Regions from separate parts of the Rubrivivax gelatinosus IL144 genome, predicted to be linked through region 3. Evidence: riboswitches for the same ligand, from Rfam matches in the RefSeq annotation. Region 3 holds a riboswitch; each other region holds the start of a gene.
What was found. Region 3 has a riboswitch for cobalamin ahead of RGE_RS21755 (energy-coupling factor ABC transporter permease). Riboswitches for the same ligand answer to the same signal wherever they lie in the genome.
Positions count from the first base shown of each region.

Region 1: it holds a riboswitch for cobalamin, as region 3 does, so the genes downstream of both, RGE_RS14090 (ABC transporter substrate-binding protein) here and RGE_RS21755 (energy-coupling factor ABC transporter permease) in region 3, are expected to answer to the same signal.
Region 2: it holds a riboswitch for cobalamin, as region 3 does, so the genes downstream of both, RGE_RS07385 (TonB-dependent receptor domain-containing protein) here and RGE_RS21755 (energy-coupling factor ABC transporter permease) in region 3, are expected to answer to the same signal.

Region 1 is NC_017075.1:3,062,425-3,065,690, reverse strand. Features, by position in the region: gene RGE_RS14100 (NAD(P)/FAD-dependent oxidoreductase) at 1-854, opposite strand, end outside; gene RGE_RS14095 (c-type cytochrome) at 854-1,186, opposite strand; cobalamin riboswitch at 1,358-1,589, shown strand; gene RGE_RS14090 (ABC transporter substrate-binding protein) at 1,659-2,642, shown strand; gene cbiB (adenosylcobinamide-phosphate synthase CbiB) at 2,639-3,266, shown strand, end outside.
Region 2 is NC_017075.1:1,544,802-1,548,067, forward strand. Features, by position in the region: gene RGE_RS07380 (CTP synthase) at 1-1,471, opposite strand, end outside; cobalamin riboswitch at 1,604-1,853, shown strand; gene RGE_RS07385 (TonB-dependent receptor domain-containing protein) at 1,994-3,266, shown strand, end outside.
Region 3 is NC_017075.1:4,771,525-4,774,790, reverse strand. Features, by position in the region: gene RGE_RS21765 (TonB-dependent receptor) at 1-353, opposite strand, end outside; gene RGE_RS21760 (class I SAM-dependent methyltransferase) at 392-1,174, opposite strand; cobalamin riboswitch at 1,242-1,466, opposite strand; cobalamin riboswitch at 1,502-1,760, shown strand; gene RGE_RS21755 (energy-coupling factor ABC transporter permease) at 1,931-2,581, shown strand; gene cobO (cob(I)yrinic acid a,c-diamide adenosyltransferase) at 2,594-3,163, shown strand; gene cobW (cobalamin biosynthesis protein CobW) at 3,168-3,266, shown strand, end outside.

The DNA.
Region 1 (3,266 bases), 1.7 Mb from region 3:
GCGCGCTGCGGCGGGATGACGTTCAGCACGTCGGCCTTCAGGTCCTCGAAGTCGAAGCGCGCCAGCCGACCGTCGACCTCGCGCAGCTCGGCGTCGGGGCGGTACTCGACGATGCCTTTCAGGTGCTCGCCGAAGGCGCGCTGGAACAGCGCCTTCTTCGACTGGATCTCGGGGTTGGCGTCGAGCAGCAGCAGCTTGGCGCGTGGCCGCGCCTGCTTCAGCCAGCTGCCGATGACGGCGGCACGTTCGTAAGGCCCGGGCGGGCAGCGGAAGGGCGCCCGCGGGATGGTGATCGCGACGACGCCGCCGTCCGGCAGGGCCTCGAGCTGGCGCCGCAACGCCACGGTCTGCGGCCCGGCCTTCCAGGCGTGCGTCACGGTGCCGGCGTCCAGCGCCGGCTGCAGGCCGGGGATCGCCGCGCTGTCGAAGTCGATGCCGGGGGCGACGATCAGCCGGTCCCAGGGCAGGGTGCTGCCGTCGGCCAGGCGCAGCAGGCGGCGCTGGGCGTCGATCGCCACCGCTTCGCCGCGCACGCGCTTGACGCCGGCGGCGGCCAGGCCGTCGTAGCCGCGCGTGATGTCGGCCAGCGTGCGCCAGCCGCCGAGCACGAGGTTGGACACCGGGCAGGACACGAAGACCGCTTCGCGTTCGACCAGCGTGACGTCGACACCGCCCCACAGCCGCAGGTATCGCGCCGCGGTGGCGCCGCCGTAGCCGCCGCCGACGACGACGACGCGGCCGGGGGTCGAGCGCGCCACCGGCGGCGCGGCGCAACCGGCCAGCGCCAGCGTGCCGCCGGCCAGGCCCGCGCCGAGCAGGCGGCGGCGCGTCAGCGTGTGCGAGCGGTCGTGCATCAGCGCTCCCGGCGTTCGGGCTGGGCCGCGAACCACTGCGCCGCCAGGCGCAGCTGCTCGTCGCTGTAGCCGCGCAGCAGCTGGGCCATGATCGTCGAAGGCTGGGCGCCGCTGCGGAACTCGGCCAGCGACTGCAGGGTGCGTTCGGCCGGCTGGCCGGCCAGCGTCTTGATCGTGCCCTGCGAACGGCCTTCGGGGCCGTGGCAGTTGGCGCAGGTGGCGGCCACCGAACGGGCGGCCAGCGCCTCGTCGGCGCGCGGCTCGGCGGCGGCCGGCAGCGCCAGCGCGGCGGCGCCCAGCGCGAGCAGCAGCGGTCGCAACGGCAGTCTCATCGGGGGTTCTCCTGTCCGTGGCCGCGGGGCCGATGGCGCAGCCTAGCGCCGCGGCCGACGGGCCCCATCGGGAACGGCCCGGAGTGACGCCGCGGCCGCTTCCGGCGGGGTTGTCGGCTTGACGGGTGTCAAGAAACTGCGCCGCATCGGCGTGCAGGCGAGGCGGCGATGCCTATCATGCGCGCCGTTGGTGCTCGTCCTCGGCGTCGGTCGGGGCAGTTCAACGGGAATCAGGAAGGGCGACCCGCGTCGCCTGCGAGCCCCCAACCTGAGCTGCCCCCGCAACGGTAAGCGGTCGGAGGCTTCGGGCTTCCGCTCGTGTCGAATCCACTGGGTGAACGCCTGGGAAGGGCACACGGGTCGCACCGCCAGCCCGGATACCGGCCAACGAGGGGGTGCGGCGCGCGAGCGCGGCACCGTACAGCGGCGGCCGCGGGGAAGTGGTCGGCCGCAGCGGCTCTTACCGTCTTTCATGTCGACTTCCGTCCCGGGCCCGTGGGCCTTCTCGTGTGCCCGTGCTGCCGCTGCCCTTCGGGCGGCTGCCGCGCGCGTCGCTGCGCCGCGCACGGCCCGGGGTGTCGCTCTGCTGCTGTGCCTGGCCTGGATGCTGGGTGCGGCCCCGTCGTGGGCGGCGCCGATCGCAGTGCACGACGCGCGTGGCGCCGAGCTGAAGCTTGAGGCTTCGCCGCGGCGCATCGTCTCGCTGCTGCCCTCGCTGACCGAGACCGTCTGGGCGCTGGGTGCCGGCGAGCGCCTGGTCGGTGTCGACCGCTATTCCAACTGGCCGCCGGCGCTGGCGGCGCTGCCGCGGGTCGGTGGCATGGAAGACGCGGTCGTCGAGGCCGTCGTCGCGCTCAAGCCCGACCTGGTGCTGGCCTCGGACCTGTCGCGCGCCAGCGACCGGCTCGAAGCCCTGGGCCTGCGCGTGCTGCGTGTGCACGCCGAGCGCCACGCCGAGATGGTCGAGACGGTGCGCACGCTGGGCCAGGTGCTCGAGCGCCGTGCCGAGGCCGAACGCCTGCTGCAGCGCCTGGACGCCGAACTCGCCGCCGCCGCGGCGCGCGTGCCGCCGTCGCTGCGCGGCCGGCGCGTGTTCTTCGAGGTGCACGCCGGCTGGGGCGCGAGCAGCGCTTCCTTCGTCGGCGACACGCTGGCGCGGCTGGGGCTCGCCAACGTCGTGCCGGCCGAGCTGGGCGCCTTCCCCAAGCTGAACCCGGAGTTCGTCGTGCGCGCCGACCCCGAGCTGCTGCTGGTGCAGCAGCGCGACGTCGCCGCGCTGGCGTCGCGGCCGGGCTGGGCGGCGATGAGTTCGCTGCGCGCCGGGCGCGTCTGCGGCTTCGCGCCCGAACGTTTCGACCTGCTGATCCGCCCCGGCCCGCGCCTGGGCGAAGGCGCCGCGGCGATCGTCGACTGCCTGCAACGGCTGGCCCCCGAGGCCGCCGCCGCCCGCCGATGAGCGCCGCCCTCGTCTTCGCCGCCGCGCTGGCGCTGGCCTGGCTGATCGACCGCCGCTTCGGCGAGCCGCGCGACGCCTGGCACCCGGTGGCCTGGCTGGGCCACGCGATCATGCCGCTGCACCGCCGGCTGCCGAACCTGGCGCCGCGTGCGGCGCTGGTCGCCGGCACGCTGGCCTGGTGGGTGGTGGTCGGCGGCGTCGCCGCGCTCGCCTGGGGCCTGCAGACCGCGATCTTCGCGCTGCCGCACTGGGCCGCAGTGCCGCTGCTGGCACTGGCGCTCAAGCCCTCGTTCGCCTGGCGCATGCTGCGTGACGAGGTCGCCGCGGTCGACGCCGCGTTCAAGGCCGGCGGCCTGCCGGCAGCGCAGCAGCGGCTGCGCAACCTTTGCAGCCGCGACGTCGAGCGCCTGGACGCGCGCGAGGTGCGCGAGACGGCGATCGAGACGCTGGCCGAGAACCTCAACGACTCGGTCGTCGCGCCGCTGTTCTGGTTCTGCGTCGCCGGCCTGCCGGGCGCCTGGGCCTGGCGCGCGGTCAACACGCTGGACGCGATGTGGGGCTACCGCGGCCGCTGGGAATGGGCCGGCAAGTGGTCGGCGCGTGCCGACGACGTGCTCGGCTGGC
Region 2 (3,266 bases), 1.8 Mb from region 3:
GGGTCAGCGCGCTGATGACGAGGCCGGCGGCCTGCAGCTGGTCGAGATAGTTGACGTTGGCTTCGTAGCGGTGGCGGTGGCGTTCGGTGACGACCGGGCCGTAGATCTGGTAGGCCAGCGTGCCCGGCTTGACGTCCGAGCTCTGCGCGCCCAGGCGCATCGTGCCGCCAAGGTCGGAGCTGGCGCTGCGCTTCTGGATCGAGCCGTCGCGGTCCTGCCATTCCTCGATCAGGGCGATCACCGGGTGGGCGGTCTGCGGCTCGAACTCGGTGCTGTTGGCGTCGGTCAGGCCGGCGACGTGGCGCGCGTACTCGATCGTCGCGACCTGCATGCCCAGGCAGATGCCGAGGTAGGGCAGGCGGTGCTCGCGGGCGAACTTGGCGGCCAGGATCTTGCCCTCGATGCCACGCTTGCCGAAGCCGCCCGGCACCAGGATCGCGTCGTACTGCGCGAGCTGCGAGACGTTGTGCTCGTCCAGCGTCTCGGCATCGACGTACTCGATGTCGACCTTGGCGTGGTTGTGGATGCCGGCGTGGCGCAGCGCCTCGTTGAGCGACTTGTACGAGTCCGACAGGTCGGTGTACTTGCCGCACATCGCGATCGTCACGCGCGCCTGCGGGTGCTCGACTTCCTGCACCAGCGTGTCCCATCGGCGCAGGTCGGCGGGCTTGGTCAGCAGCTGCAGCTTCATGCAGATCAGCTCGTCCAGGCCCTGCTCGTGCAGTACGCGCGGCACCTTGTAGATGGTGTCGACGTCGGGCATCGAGATCACGCCGTGCTGCGGCACGTTGGTGAACAGGCTGATCTTCTCGCGCTCGTCGTCGGGGATGCGGCGGTCGGCGCGGCACAGCAGCGCGTCGGGCTGGATGCCGATCTCGCGCAGCTTCTGGACCGTGTGCTGCGTCGGCTTGGTCTTCAGTTCGCCGGCGGCGGCGATCCAGGGCACGTAGGTCAGGTGCACGAAGGCGGTGTTCGCCGGGCCGAGCTTCAGGCTCAGCTGGCGCACGGCTTCGAGGAAGGGCAGCGACTCGATGTCGCCGACCGTGCCGCCGATCTCGACGATCGCGACGTCGACGTCGACCGCACCGCGGCGCACGTAGTCCTGGATCTCGTTGGTGACGTGCGGGATCACCTGCACCGTCTTGCCCAGATAGTCGCCGCGGCGCTCCTTCTCGAGCACGCTCTTGTAGATCTGGCCGGTGGTGAAGTTGTTCGTGCGCTTCATCCGGGTGGTGATGAAACGCTCGTAGTGGCCGAGATCCAGGTCGGTCTCGGCGCCGTCGTCGGTGACGAACACCTCGCCGTGCTGGAACGGGCTCATCGTGCCCGGGTCGACGTTGAGGTACGGATCCAGCTTGATCAGGGTGACCTTCAGACCTCGCGACTCGAGGATCGCCGCCAGCGAGGCTGCCGCGATTCCCTTGCCGAGGGAGGACACCACGCCGCCGGTGACGAAGACGAACTTGGTCATGTCGCGTGGGGCAGCAGCGCGTGAGCGTGCGCCCAGGTGGTAAAGCGTGATTATAGGCGGCACCCCCCGCATCGCCGGGGTGCGCCGGTGCGGCGCTCGGGCGTGCCGCTTGCCGGGGCGGCGGTGCTAGACTCCGCCCCGCTTGCATCAGGTGCCCTCTTGCACGGCAGGTGTCGGAGGGTTGAACGGGAAGCCGGTGCGCGGCGCGTCCAGGACGCGCGGCAATTCCGGCGCTGCCCCCGCAACGGTCGGCGAGGTGCGGTCAGCATTGCGGCCACTGGTCCTTCGAGGACTGGGAAGGCGCTGACGGCTTCGGTCCACGGCACACGCCGTCGGACCGGCACTCGCGAGCCCGGATACCGGCCCGATGCCAGGGATGCCGGCGTCGCGGTGGGCGGCGCGCACGAGCTTCGGCCCGCAGTCCGTTCGCGACCTCGGGGCCGAGGTCCGCTTCTGCGCGCGTGTCCACGGACGGTGGCTGCTTCATCACTGTCCGCACGGGGTGTGCGGCTGGAGGCCGTCTTGTTCGTCACCATCTTCGACCGCCGTTCCGTCGTCGCGGTCGCTTCCTGCGTTGTCGCCGCCACCGCGGCGGCGCAATCTTCCGAAACCATCGTCATCACCGGCTCGCGCGAGCCGCTGGCCGTCTCGCGTCTGGCTGCCGACGTCGTCGTGATCGACGGCGACGCGCTGCGCGCATCCAGCGCCGGCTCGCTGGCCGACCTGCTGCGTGAGCAGGCCGGCGTGCAGATCTCGCGCAATGGTGGCCCCGGTGCCGCCACCTCGGTGATGATCCGCGGCTCCTCGGGCAGCCAGACCGTCGTGCTCGTCGACGGCGTGCGCGTCGGCTCGGCGACGCTGGCCGATCCGTCGATCCAGGCGCTGCCGCTGGCGCAGATCGAACGCGTCGAGGTGCTGCGCGGCCCGGGCTCCAGCCTCTACGGTGCCGACGCCGTCGGCGGCGTGATCAACATCGTCACGCGCCGCGCCGACGCCGGCCTGCGGTTCGACGCCGCCACCGCGTTCGGCAGCCGCGGCGCACGCGAGCTGTCGGCCGGCGTCAGCGCCACGCAGGGCGCCTGGGACATCGCCGCGTCGCTGGCCCAGGAGCACGACGACGGCGGCAACGCGATGCGTCCCGGCGACCCGTACGGCAACTACAACGCCGACCACGACGGCTACACGCGCGACAGCGGCCAGGCGCGCATCGGCTTCACGCCGGCGCCGGGCCACCGCATCGGCCTGTCACTGCTGCGCAGCCGCCTGGAAACGCAGATCGACAGCACCGAGTACGCGCCGCCGACCTACGCCCCCGACAACACGCCCGACTTCCGCGACAAGCTCGACGTCGACGCCACAGCGCTCGACTGGCGCGGCACGCTCGCGCCGGGCCTGGTCGCGACGATGCGCCTGGACCGGGCGGTCGACGACTCGCGCAGCGGCAAGGCCGTCGTCGATCGCTACCGCACGACGCGCGACCACGCGCTGGCCCAGATCGCCTGGGAGACCGGCGTCGCCGGCCAGCTGGTCGCCGCCATCGAACGCCTGGAAGAGAAGGCCAAGACCAACAGCTACCGCGGCGACCGCGACACCGACATCGGCGTGCTGTCCTGGACAGGCACCGCCGGCCGCTTCTCCTGGCAGGCCGACCTGCGCCGCGACGACAGTTCCGACTACGGTGCCGAGACCACCGGCCGCCTGGGCGCCAGCTTCGCCCTGACGCCGGCATGGCGGCTGCGCGCGCTGGCCGGCAACAGCTTCCGCGCGCCGTCGTTCAACGACCTGCTGTATCCCG
Region 3 (3,266 bases):
AGCGGCACGCCGTCGATCAGCACCAGCACGTCCTGGGTGTCGCGCAGGCCGCGGGTCTCGAAACGCGTGAAGTAGTTGCCCTGGGTGCCGTGCTGCAGCCCGGGCACCGCGCGCAGCGCGTCCTCGAGCGTGCGCGCGCCGACGGCGTCCATCTCGTCGCGGCCGACGGCGTAGGTGCTGAACGGCAGGTCCAGCGGGTCCTCGGCGGCGCGCGTCGCGGTGACGACGCGGCGTTCGGCGGTGATCTGCACCGTCTCGACGGCCTCGCTCTGGGCCTGCGCGACGGCCGGCAGCGCCAGCGCCAGCACGACGGGGCGCCAGCGGCGCGACGGTGATCTTTCCTGTGGCTTCATCTTCTTCGTCTCTTCTTTTGGAGGGAGGGAAAACAGGGTCAATCGCGGCGCCAGAGCAGCACCGCGCTGCGTTTGGCGCAGCCCAGGCGCAGGCCGCGACGGCCGGGCCGCGCCGAGGCGGCGACCTGGGCCAGCACCTGCGGCCGGCGTTCGTCGCCGGGCGGCAGCCGCAGGCGTTCGATGACGTGCGCCTGGGCCGCGGCCAGCGACTCGAAACACACCTCGTAGCGCCAGTCGGCGAAGTGCAGCGCCTGCGGCGCGCGCCCGGGGCCCAGCGCGGCGAGCACACGCTCGAAGACCGGGCGCGTGTCGGCACCGTGCAGCTCGGGCGTCAGCACACCGGCCAGGCAGAACGTCGCCGGCCCGGCCTGCGCCGGCACGACCCAGGCCATGCAGCGGCGCCAGCGTGCGGCCATCGCGTCGTGGAAGGCGGCGGGCTCACGCTGCGCCGGCGGCAGGTGCGCGGCCAGCAGCGTGTCGGCGGCGACGGCGGGGTCCAGCTGCGTCCAGTCGACCGGCGAGAGTTCGAGCCGGATGCCGCGTGCGGCCAGCGCCGGGCGCAGCGCCTGCAGCCGGCGCTGCATCTCGGCTTGCGGTTCGACGGCGTGCCAGCGCGCCCCCGGCGCCAGCATGCGGCGGCTGAGCACGCCGTTGCCGGCGCCGATGTCGAGCAGATCGGGCAGCGCGCGCGGCAGCAGCGGCAGCACGGCGCGGGCATAGCCGCTGCGCACGATGCTGCGGGCGTAGAACGCCGCTTCGGCGTCGCCCCAGGCGCAAGGCGTGGCAGCGTCGGGCCGGAGCTCCGGCGCGTTGGAAGACATGGGAATACCGGCGTACGCGCCCTGGCCGCTTCCCCGCAGCCTGGCGCCTTACGGCGAGCCGCTCGCGCGGCGCGCCACCTCGTTGGCCGGTATCCGGGCTGACGGAGACGACCCGTGTGTCCTTCCCAGGAGACGACTCCCAGTGGCTTCGACACGAGCTGGGGCCGGTGAGGCCCCGTCCGCTTACCGTTGCGGGGGCAGCTCAGGTTGGGGGCCTGTGGCCCCTCCCTGATTCCCGTTGAACTGCATCCACCGGAGGGTGGGCGCGAGCACCAACGGCCGGAATCATAACCAGCGCCGTCGGCAGCCCCGTCGCGGGACCTGACCTGTATCATGCGCCGCGTTGGTGCTCGCCGAGGCTCTCCGCCGAGGCAGTTCAACGGGAATCAGGAAGGGCGAGGCCGTCACGGTGCGAGCCCCAACCTGAGCTGCCCCCGCAACGGTAAGCGGACGGAAAGACGGCCTCGTGCCGGCCCTTCCGGCCCGTGACACGGCCACTGGGACGGCGGCGCACCAGCGTCGCCACCGGGAAGGCGTCACGGACAGGTCCGCCAGCCCGGATACCGGCCAACGAGGTGGCGTGCCGCGCGAGCGGCGCGCCGTGTAGCGCACGCCGCGGGGAAGCGGCCGGGCGCGTCGAACCCGTCTTTCGTTTCCGAGCCCTCCCCCTCCCGCGCGTGCCGTGTCGCCGCGCCCGAGCCGCTTCGTGCGGCGGCGGGCGGCCGTCGTCGCGCCGTCTCGACCCAGGAGCACCCGATGCACATCGAACCCGGCGTCCTCGCCCAGACCAAGATCCTCGCTGCCAACGTCGCCGCCAGCGGCGTGCTGCTGGCGCACCTGCCCGCGCTCGCCAAGCGCCCGGCGCTGTGGCTGCGCACGGCGCTCGCGGCGGTGTTCTTCTCGCTGTTCATGCAGTCCTTCCACATGGCCGTCGGCCCGTCGGAGCTGCACTTCATCGGCGCGATGCCGATCTACCTGCTGCTGGGCTATCTGCCGACGCTGTTCGGCTTCGCGCTCGGCTTGCTGCTGCAAGGCCTGCTGTTCGAGCCGCAGGACCTGGTGCACCTGGCGGTGAACACGCTGTCGCTGGTCGTGCCGCTCACCGCGGTGCACTTCGGCATCGGCCGCCGGCTGTCGGCCGCGCAGGTCAGCGAAGCGCGTGTCGCCACGGTGCTGCGCCTGGACGCCGCCTACTACGCCGGCGTCACGGCGATGGTCGGCTTCTGGCTCGCCATCGGCCAGGAAGCGACGCCGTTCGCCGACTGGGCGCGTTTCGCTTCGTCCTACCTCGTGCTGGTGGCGCTGGAGCCGGTGTTCACGCTGCTGATCGTGCGCGCCGTGCGCCGCTGGCGCGAAGCCGGCTGGGCGCGCGCCTGCCTGGACGAGCGGCTCACCGCCGCCGCCTGACGGGCTGGTGCCATGCAGATCGAAACGCCCCCGTTCGATCGCGACAAGCCGCGCCCTCAGGGCGAACGCCGGGGGCTGGTGATCGTGCACACCGGGCCGGGCAAGGGCAAGAGCACCGCCGCCTTCGGCCTGGCGCTGCGCGCCCACGGCCGCGGCAAGGCGGTGAAGATCTTCCAGTTCATGAAAGTGCCCTCGGCACGTTTCGGCGAGCACCGGCTGTTCGAGCAACTGGGCATCCCGATCGAGGGCCTGGGCGACGGCTTCAGCTGGAAGAGCCGCGACCTCGGCCACTCCGCCGAGCTGGCGCTGGCCGGCTGGCACCGTGTGCGCGACACGGTGCTGTCGGGCGCGCACTTCCTCGTCGTGCTCGACGAGGTGATGGCGCCGCTGCGCTACGGCTGGATCCCGCTGGACGAGCTGCTCGCCTGCCTGCGCGCGCGCCCGCCGCAGGTCAACGTGCTGCTGACCGGGCGCGGCGCGCCGCCGGAGCTGATCGAGGCCGCCGACACGGTCACCGAGATGACGAAGCTGAAACACCACTACGACGCCGGCGTGCCCGCGCAGCGCGGCATCGAGGACTGAACCCATGCACAAGATCCCCGCGACCATCGTCACCGGCTTCCTCGGGGCCGGCAAGACGACGCTGCTGCGCCACCTGCTGACGAACGCCGGCGGCCGCCGCATC